3 regions of the Streptomyces sp. NPDC033178 genome follow, and region 1 is predicted to be linked to each of the others. Evidence: predicted binding sites of a transcription regulator. Region 1 holds the regulator's gene; each other region holds the start of a gene.

Evidence for each region. The regulator HspR, encoded in region 1, represses chaperone genes until heat shock. The targets are predictions, from matches to a motif close to TTGAGNNNNNNNNNCTCAA.
Region 2: a site for HspR is predicted at 1,196-1,214, ahead of lon (endopeptidase La). Genes of this name have one in related genera too.
Region 3: a site for HspR is predicted at 2,018-2,036, ahead of clpB (ATP-dependent chaperone ClpB). Genes of this name have one in related genera too.

What each region holds. Positions count from the first base shown of each region.
Region 1 covers NZ_JBVIPT010000004.1:580,595-583,866, reverse strand. The annotation lists gene ACZ5VQ_RS13345 (zinc ribbon domain-containing protein) at 1-891, shown strand, start outside; gene ACZ5VQ_RS13340 (hypothetical protein) at 873-1,406, opposite strand; gene ACZ5VQ_RS13335 (heat shock protein transcriptional repressor HspR) at 1,529-1,996, opposite strand; gene dnaJ (molecular chaperone DnaJ) at 2,004-3,200, opposite strand.
Region 2 covers NZ_JBVIPT010000002.1:599,129-602,400, reverse strand. The annotation lists gene lon (endopeptidase La) at 1-1,173, opposite strand, end outside; gene ACZ5VQ_RS06580 (hypothetical protein) at 1,362-2,267, shown strand; gene ACZ5VQ_RS06575 (rhomboid-like protein) at 2,206-3,126, opposite strand.
Region 3 covers NZ_JBVIPT010000017.1:276,069-279,340, forward strand. The annotation lists gene clpB (ATP-dependent chaperone ClpB) at 1-1,961, opposite strand, end outside; gene ACZ5VQ_RS36125 (pyridoxamine 5'-phosphate oxidase family protein) at 2,075-2,488, shown strand; gene ACZ5VQ_RS36130 (RNA-guided endonuclease InsQ/TnpB family protein) at 2,538-3,272, opposite strand, start outside.

The DNA.
Region 1 (3,272 bases):
ACCAAGGCCGACCAGTACGACCGGCTCATCAGCGGTGCGGAACGCCATGCCCTCACGAACAAGCGCCAGGTTCTCACCGATGAGATCCGGCGCGTCTCGACCCGCCGCTCGAACCTGAACGACGCCCTGTCCTGGTCTGCCGCCCGCTGGGCGGTGGACCAGGCGATCGCCGCCGGGGCCACCGTCATTTACGTCGAGGATCTGCGGTCGATGGAAGCCCGGGGCATGGGCCGCAACCACAACACCCGCATGTCACAGGCGGTGCGTGGGCAGATCGTGGACCGGATGCGGCATCTGTCCGCCGAGGCGGGCATCGCCGTGGTGACGGTTCCGGCCCGCAACACCTCGAAGCACTGCCCGCAGTGTCTGGTTCCGCTGCGCCACCGCAAGGCCCCCGACCGGCCGACCGTGCCGGGCTGGAAATGGGCCGTCTGCCGCTCGTGCGGCTGGCAGGGCGACCGTGACCAGGGTGCCTGGCGGCGCATCGCCGCACGCGGACTCACCCACCAGGCGAAAACCGTCATGGACCGCACCAACGGCGCCATGGTGATCCGCAACGTGGTCGACAAACTCGAAGCCCAGGCAGTCATCACGCCAAAGACCAGTCGGGACAGATCCAAGACCGGCCCGACGAAAGCAGCATGTCCGACGCCCAGGCGACGCCGGACACCCTCCCCCGCTCAGGCGGGCCAGCGTCCGGAGGGACACGCTCACACGGACCCGACTCGGCTGCCTCGTGCAGCCCTCCGGAACCAGGGCGTGACGACGATCAGCTCACATCGTCCGCGAGGGGCAGTCCTGGGTGCGGGTTTCCACCTGCACGCCCACGCCTCCCCTCCTCGGTGGGAACACGTACCAGGCACTAGGCCTGACTACGTTTCCCTAAGCTGATCAGAGACGCTGCCGACCCCGACCCACTCCCGCAGCAACCCCTCCCGCTCCGCCGCCCGGGGCGACCCTTCCTCCTGCGCCCGGCCCCACTGCGCCATGGCGGCCAGCGTCGCGCGCAGGGTGGCCTCGCCCGCCGTCAGGTGGGAGAGGAGGGACACCGAAAGTTCGTACTCCGCCTGGGAGTAGCTGGACGCCGCCGCGTACACGGTCAAGTCGGTTGTCCCGTCGGCCGTTTCGACGAGGACGCTCATCATCGGCGGCGCATCGGTCTCGCCGAAGCTGGTCACGGTCAGCACCATGTCCACCATCACGCTGATCCGACGCTTGAGGGTCTTCAACGGGACGTCCTCGACGGTCAGCCCACGCACCTCGTCCCACGGCCACAGGTCCGAACTGCCGTCACCGAGCGACACGACCCCCTCCGGCGTCAGCCGCACCCCCGGGGCGCGCCCGGACGGTTTCGCCCCCACATACACATCGCCCTCGGCGATCCAGAACAGGCCCACCATGGCCATGGGAAAGCTCCATTCCCCCAGTGATTCCCAGCGATCAGCAGATTCCGTACATGATCGCAGTACGTGGAGGGGCCCGGCGGTTCGGTCGAACCTCCGGGCCCCTCCACGTACTTGACGAAGCGTCAGTCCGACTGCTGTCGCTTAGGGCGCCACACCACCAGCGCGCTCGTCTGCTGGACCTCCTGGTACGGGACCAGGTCGCGGCGGTACGAGGCGTGGACGGCGGCCTCGCGCTGCTGCATCGCGGCCGCCGCGCCGTCCAGGGCCGCTTCCATCTCCGCGACGCGGGACTGGAGCGCGGCGACCTGGTTCTCCAGCTCGATGATGCGCTTGATGCCGGCGAGGTTGATGCCCTCGTCCTGCGACAACTGCTGGACGGTGCGCAGCAGTTCGATGTCACGGGCCGAGTAGCGGCGGCCGCGCCCGGCCGTGCGGTCCGGGGAGACCAGGCCGAGGCGGTCGTACTGGCGGAGGGTCTGCGGGTGCAGGCCGGAGAGCTGGGCGGCCACCGAGATGACGTACACCGGTGTTTCTTCCGTCAGCTCATATGCGGAATAAGAACTCTGTCGACGGCGTCCGGTTGCGTCCATGGTGTCCTCATGCTCCCTTCGCGGCCTGGAACAGCTCCGCCCGCGGGTCCTCGTCCGCGGTGGCCTCGCGATACGCCTCGAGCGCGTCACGAGCCTTCCCCGTCACGTCCGTGGGGACACTCACCTCGACGGTGACCAACAGGTCCCCGCGGGTGCCGTCCTTGCGGACCGCGCCCTTGCCACGGGCGCGCATAGTACGGCCGTTGGGTGTGCCCGGGGGCAGCTTCAGGGTGACCGGGGGTCCCCCGAGCGTGGGCACGCGGACCTCGCCGCCGAGCGCCGCCTCCGTGAAGGTGACGGGGACGGTGACGGTGAGGTTGTCGCCCTTGCGGCCGAAGACCGGGTGCGCGTCGACGTGCACGGTGACGTAGAGGTCGCCCGCCGGTCCGCCCCGCTCGCCCGGGGCGCCCTTGCCGCGGAGCCGGATGCGCTGGTTGTCCGACACCCCGGCCGGGATACGGACCTGCATGGTGCGGGACGACTTGGCGCGCCCCGAGCCGTTGCAGACCAGGCACGCGTGCTCCGCGATCAGGCCGCGGCCCTTGCAGTCGGGGCACGGGTCGGTCAGCGAGAAGCCGCCGCCCGAGCCGCGCGCCACCTGGCCGGTGCCGACGCAGGTCGGGCACACGCGCGGTGTGCCGTTCTTGTCGCCGGTGCCCGAACAGGCCTTGCAGGGGGACTGCGAGGTCATGCGGAGGGGAACGGTCGCCCCGTCCACCGCCTCCGTAAAGCTGAGCGTGACCTCGGTGTCGATGTCCTGGCCGCGCCGCGGCTGCGTACGCGTGCCGGTGGTGGCACCACCGCGGTTGAACAGCCCGCCGAAGACGTCACCGATACCGCCGCCGAAGCCGCCGGCACCGCCCTGGCCGCCCGCTCCGCCCTGACCCGGGCCGCCTCCGAAGAGGTCGCCCAGGTCGAAGTTGAAGTTGCCGCCTCCGGCGCCCGGTCCCGGCCTGAACCCGCCGTTGCCGAAGAGGGCGCGCGCCTCGTCGTACTCCTTGCGCTTCTTGGGGTCCCCGAGGATGTCGTTCGCCTCGGAGATCTCCTTGAAGCGGTCCTCGGCCTTCGCGTTCCCCTTGTTGGCGTCCGGGTGGTACTCGCGGGCGAGCTTCCGGTACGCCTTCTTGATCTCGGCCTCGGTGGCGTCCTTGGGGACGCCGAGGACCTTGTAGTAGTCCTTCTCGATGAAGTCCTTGGTGCTCATCCTCGACGCCCCTCCTTCCGCACGTCACTGTCACGTACGCGCTTGGTGTTCGTGCTGCATACGGGCGCGCGT
Region 2 (3,272 bases), on a different contig from region 1:
GGCGACCCGGACGAACTTGCGGCCCATGGCGTGCGCGACGGACTCGCCGAGGCTGGTCTTGCCGACGCCGGGAGGTCCGACGAGCGCGAGCACGGCACCGCCGCGGCGGCCGCCGACGACACCCAGACCCCGGTCGTTGCGCCGCTTGCGCACCGCCAGGTACTCGGTGATCCGCTCCTTCACGTCATCGAGGCCGGCGTGCTCGGCATCCAGGATCGCCTTGGCGCCCTGGATGTCGTACTCGTCCTCGGTGCGCTCGTTCCAGGGGAGCTCCAGGACGGTGTCGAGCCAGGTGCGGATCCAGGAGCCCTCGGGCGACTGGTCGCTGGAGCGCTCCAGCTTCTCGACCTCCTTGAGCGCGGCCTCGCGGACCTTCTCGGGGAGGTCGGCCGCCTCGACGCGGGTCCGGTAGTCGTCGGACTCCTCGCCCTCCGCCTCGCCGTTCAGCTCGCGCAGCTCCTTGCGGACGGCCTCCAGCTGGCGCCGCAGCAGGAACTCCCGCTGCTGCTTGTCCACGCCTTCCTGTACGTCCTTGGCGATGGACTCGGCGACATCCTGCTCGGCGAGGTGCTCGCGCAGCTGCTCGGTGGCGAGCTTCAGCCGGGCCACCGGGTCGGCGGTCTCCAGGAGCTCGACCTTCTGGGCGGTCGTGAGGAACGGTGAGTATCCGGAGTTGTCGGCGAGTGCGGACACGTCGTCAATGGCCTGGACGCGGTCCACGACCTGCCAGGCGGCACGCTTCTTCAGCCAGTTGGTGGCCAGCGCCTTGTACTCCTTGACCAGCTCGGTCACGGCGCCGGGCAGCGGGTCGGGCACGGTCTCCTCGACCTGGACGCCCTCCACCCACAGAGCGGCTCCGGGGCCGGTCGTACCGGCACCCACGCGGACCCGGCCGCGGCCGCGGATCAGGGCGCCGGGGTCGCCGTCGGCGAGGCGTCCGACCTGCTCGACCGTGCCGAGCACGCCCGTGTTCGCGTACGTCCCGTCGATCCGTGGAACAAGCAGCACCCTCGGCTTGCTTCCTCCACTGGAACGCGCGGCGGCCTGTGCGGCCTCCACCGCGGCCCGTACATCCGTGTCGTTGAGGTCCAGGGGCACCACCATTCCGGGCAGCACGACCTCGTCGTCGAGCGGCAGCACGGGCAGGGTGAGCGGAACGGACGTCAAAGCCATGATCTCCCCTTCGGCAGTCAAGTTGAGCTATGCCGACTCAATGCATGTGAGCCTTCGATTGTTCCCCAGGCGCTGTTCGCTGTGAGCGATCACGTCGGTGAACGCCGGTGAACGTCTCGCCCGGCCGGTGCGTCACAGGTGCAGCGTCGGATTGCTCGTCCGTTCCAGTCGTCTGCCTCGGGGGCATCATGTGGACCGCTCGGCTGCGTAGGTTTCTCGTTGTCACAGGCCTGTTCGTCACCGCGGCCGTCGGAGCCTCCGGATGCGCGGACAAGTACGGCGACGGCGGCTCACGGCACGACCCGGCCCGTACCGCGGAACGCGCGCGTCAGGTCTCCGACGCCTGGGAGGGCTCGGAGGCCGCACGGGTGTGGCGTGAGGGCTACTTCCCGCTGGGGGATCCGGTCCGCCTGCCCGAGGGGGCGTTCCACAACGACGCCGACAAGCAGGCGTACCAGCGTCAGAACTTCGAGCTCCGCGCTTCCCTTCCCGGCGCCCCGCCGAAGAAGGGGGAGGTCCGCTGGGCCAGCGGCGACTCGCTGGCCCTTCCGGTCGTCTCCGCGCGGGCGGCGTACGAGAAGGTCGGCGGGGCTTCCGGTCCCGGGCCCCGGCTCACCGTGACCGGTGCGCGGCTCGGGGAGATGACGATCCACACCAGCCGGGGGACGGCGACGGTCCCCGCCTGGCACTTCACGATCAAGGGCTACGACACCCCGCTCAAGCGCGTCGCGGTCGTCGCCTCGAAGCTTCCCAGGCCCCCGGTCAAACCCCTGCCGGACCTGTCGGCCGCCCTGTGGGAGCTCGCCGGGCTGGACACGGTGTCGCGGGACGGCCGGACCGTCGTCCTGCGCGCCCACCACGGGTCCTGTGACGACGGCCCCGGGGTCGCCGTGCTGGAGAGCGAGGACAACGTGGTGTTCTCCGCCTGGTTCCGCAACCCCTCCGACGGTCCCTGCACATCGGACCTGCGCGCGAAGAAGGTGACGGTGAAACTGGACCGGCCGGTCGGCGACCGCATGCTCCTCGACGCGTTCACGGGCAGGCCCGTGCCGTACGAGGGGTCTCCGTGGACCCGGTCGTCGTCCTGGAGCTGACCCGCCACAGCAGCGGCCAGGTGGCCACCCCTATGGCCAGTGCCATCAGGTGTCCCCAGTTCGTCATCGGATCCGTGAAGGCGATCAGGTCACCGACGACCATCCAGCCGAACACCGCGAGCACGGTCAGGCACAGCCAGGGCCGCAGCAGCCCGGCCAGCGCGCCGACGCTCGCGGCGACGCCGAAGCTGATGCCGTAGTCGTAGCGGTGGAGCGAGCTCTCGGGGAGATGTCCGGCGAGGACGGAGAGGCCGACGGGTATCTCGGTGGCCAGCGTCGCCAGGCCGTGGCCCAGCAGGAAGACGCCCGCCGTACGCCACCCGCCGATCCGCCGCTCCAACGCGGTGAGCACCAGCAGAAAGGCGATCACGTACGCCGACGTGAGGCCGCCCGCGATCCACAGCGCGCTGGCGACCAGCACACGCACCGGCGACTGCGCCAGATGCGCCACATCGGTACTGGACGCCTGGAGCACCCGGCCCACCAGGCCCGGGTCCGCGTACTCGGCGATGAGAGAGGTCACCGCGAGGACGACCGCGTACCCGAAGGTGAAAGGGGTCCCGGTGGGCGTGGGGAACAGCCGCCAGGGCCGGACGCGGCGGAGGCGGGCGGGCAGGGGCCGGGCGCTCCCGGTGGTGGCGGGCGCGTTCTCGGCGACGGCGGGCGCACGGGCGGCGACAGCGACGTGCGCGCTCTCGACGGCGAGAGGCCGCTGCCGCGGGATGCCGTCGAGCCCGGCGGCGGGAGCGGCGTACGGATCAGTGGCGCGAACGGCGTCCGGATCGGCGGTGGAGCCGGTGGAGGCGGAGGGTGCAGCGGGGTTCCTCGTCTCCGCGCCGCTCGTCACAGGCCTTTTCACCGTGGAGGCTCCTTCCGTCACCCCCACCCTCAGCTTCGCACGGCCGGGCTGTCTGTGACGGGCACCACGGAAGGGCCGATTCACAGCCCTCTCCCACGGTCGGGTGCGGCCGTCTCCCATGGGCGGGGGCGGCCCGGCGCAATTCA
Region 3 (3,272 bases), on a different contig from region 1:
GGCGCGCCGACCAGCCGGGCCACGCTGTGCTTCTCGCCGTACTCCGACATGTCGATGCGGATCATGGCCCGCTCGTCGTCGAAGAGGAAGTCCGCGAGGGCCTTGGCGAGTTCGGTCTTGCCGACGCCGGTGGGGCCGAGGAAGAGGAACGAGCCGGTCGGGCGGTCCGGGTCGGCGATGCCCGCGCGCGTGCGGCGTACGGCGTCCGAGACGGCCTGTACGGCCTCGGTCTGGCCGATCAGCCTGCGGCCCAACTCCTCTTCCATGCGCAGGAGTTTCTGGGTCTCGCCCTCCAGAAGGCGTCCGGCGGGGATGCCGGTCCAGGCGCCGACCACGTCCGCGATGTCGTCCGGGCCGACCTCCTCCTTCACCATCGTGCCCTTGGCGGCCTCCTCCTCGGCCTCGGAGGCTTCCTCCAAGTCCCTTTCCAGGGTGGGGATCTCGCCGTACAGCAGCTTGGAGGCGGTGTCGAAGTCGCCGTCGCGCTGGGCCCGTTCGGCCTGGCCGCGCAGTTCGTCGAGCTTCTCCTTCAGTTCACCGACGCGGTTGAGGGACTGCTTCTCCTTCTCCCAGCGGGCGGTGAGGCCGCGCAGCTCCTCCTCCTTGTCGGCGAGGTCGCGGCGCAGCTTCTCCAGGCGCTGCTTGGAGGCGGGGTCGGTCTCCTTGTCGAGCGCGAGCTCCTCCATACGGAGCCGGTCGACGGCCCGCTGGAGTTCGTCGATCTCGACGGGGGACGAGTCGATCTCCATCCGCAGCCGGGACGCGGACTCGTCGACGAGGTCGATGGCCTTGTCGGGCAGGAAGCGGGAGGTGATGTACCGGTCGGAGAGCGTGGCGGCGGCGACGAGCGCGCTGTCCGCGATCACGACCTTGTGGTGGGCCTCGTACCGTCCCTTGAGTCCGCGCAGGATCGCGATGGTGTCCTCGACGGTCGGCTCGGCGACCAGCACCTGCTGGAAGCGGCGTTCTAGGGCGGGGTCCTTCTCGATCCGCTCGCGGTACTCGTCCAGGGTCGTCGCACCGACCATGCGCAGCTCACCGCGGGCGAGCATCGGCTTCAGCATGTTGCCGGCGTCCATGGAGGAGTCGCCGCCGGCGCCCGCGCCCACGACGGTGTGCAGCTCGTCGATGAACGTGATGATCTGCCCGTCGGAGTCCTTGATCTCGGCCAGGACCGTCTTCAGGCGCTCCTCGAACTCACCGCGGTACTTGGCACCGGCCACCATCGCGCCCAGGTCGAGCGAGACGAGCCGCTTGTTCTTGAGCGACTCCGGGACGTCACCCTTCACGATCCGCTGGGCGAGCCCCTCGACGACGGCGGTCTTGCCGACGCCGGGCTCGCCGATGAGGACGGGGTTGTTCTTGGTGCGCCGGGACAGCACCTGGACGACCCGGCGGATCTCCTGGTCACGGCCGATGACGGGGTCGAGCTTGCCCTCACGCGCGGCCGCGGTGAAGTCCGTACCGAACTTTTCGAGTGCCTTGTACTGGCCCTCGGGATCCGGAGTGGTCACCCGGCGCCCTCCCCTGCTCTTCTGAAAGGCCTCAAGCAGCTTTTTCGCACTGGCCCCGTGCTGGGAGAGTACGTCCCCGCTCCGGCCGCCCTTCGCCGCGATCCCGATGAGCAGGTGCTCGGTGGAGAGGTACTCGTCGCCCAGTTCCTTGGCACGCTCGGAGGCGTCGGCGATGACGGCGAGCAGCTCGCGGTTGGGCTGCGGCGGGGCGACGGTGGAGCCCGTCACGCTGGGCAACGCGCTCAGCACGCGCTCCGCGCCGGTCCGTACGCCCGCCTGGTCGGCCTCGACGGCGGCCAGCAGGTCGGTGATGTTCTCGTTCTCCTGCCCCTCAAGGAGCGCGAGGAGCAGATGCGCGGGGGTGAGATCGGCGTGCCCCCCGGTCACGGCCCGGTTGCTGGCCGCGTTGATCGCGTCCCGGCTCCTGTTGGTCAGCTCGGCGTCCACGTGTCCGTTCTCCTCCTCGTGCTCCAGGTTGGCTGACCCAACCAACGTACACAAAGTTGAGTCTATTCCACTCAAGAAGATGCGGGCGAGGGTCAGCGGCTAAGTTCCGGTCCATGGCCTCGTACCCCGTGAACCCGCACGATCCCGACGACTCGTACCTCGGTTTCTGGCGGGAACGTCACCTGTGCACCCTGACCACCCTCCGTCCCGACGGCACCCCGCATGTGGTGCCCGTCGGGGTTACATACGATCCGGAGGCCGGTCTCGCTCGGGTGATCGCGAACAAGTCCAGCACGAAGGTGCGGAACGTGCTGGCCGGCGGGCCCGACGGCATCCCGGTCGCGGTCTGTCAGGTGGACGGGCGGCGGTGGGCGACGCTGGAGGGGCGCGCGACGGTTTCCACGGATCCGGCGCGGGTCGCGGAGGCGGAGCGGCGGTACGCCGAGCGCTACGGCCGGACCCCGTCACCCAACCCTTCGCGGGTGGTCGTCGAGATCGCTCTGACGTCGGCGCTGGGGCACGGGTGACGCCGGACAGATGTGGGGCCGCTTGCTCCGGGTTTCCACAAGGGGTCAACTACCCGGGACTGAGGTGCCGGGCTTGCACAACGGTCGCCACTGGCGGTGACGTGCCGTTTGCGTCCAGTCCCACCCTTGGGTTTCGGGGTGGGACCGGGGCCGTTGACGGGGCCCCGCGTCGCCACAACTCCCACGCTCTGGCGCGGATGTTGCGGGAGCCGTTCCGATCGGCGTGATCAACGAATCCGCACGACCGGCACGCGAACCAGACCTGGGAGACCCGGTTCGCCTTGTCGATGTGCCCGCACTCGGCGCAGGTGCGCGAGGTGTACGCCGGATCGACGTGCACCACCGGCACCCCGGCCTTGCGGGCCTTGTACGCGATGAACTGCCCCAGCTGGGCGAATCCCCAACTGCTCATGGTGGCCCGTTGGGGCTTCCTCAGCCGTACCCGCTCGCGGATGCCCGTGAGGTCTTCCAGGGCGATTCCGCGACCGGTGCGTTCCGCCTCGGCCACCACACGCTTCGCGATCTTGTGGTTGATGTCCTTCGCCCGCCGGGCCTCCCTGCGCCGCCGCTTCTTCAACCGACGCTTGGCTGACGGGGTGTTCTTCTTCTGCAGTTTGGTACGCAGGCTCCGTTCGCGGACCCGGATGCGGTTGAGGTCGCGTCCGGCCATGATCTCGCCGTCCGAGGTGGTGGCAATGTTCACGATGCCCAGATCGATGCCCAGGAAGTCCACCGGCTCCGAGTTCAGCTCGGCCTCGGGAACCTCGCAGGTGGCGAAGAGGAA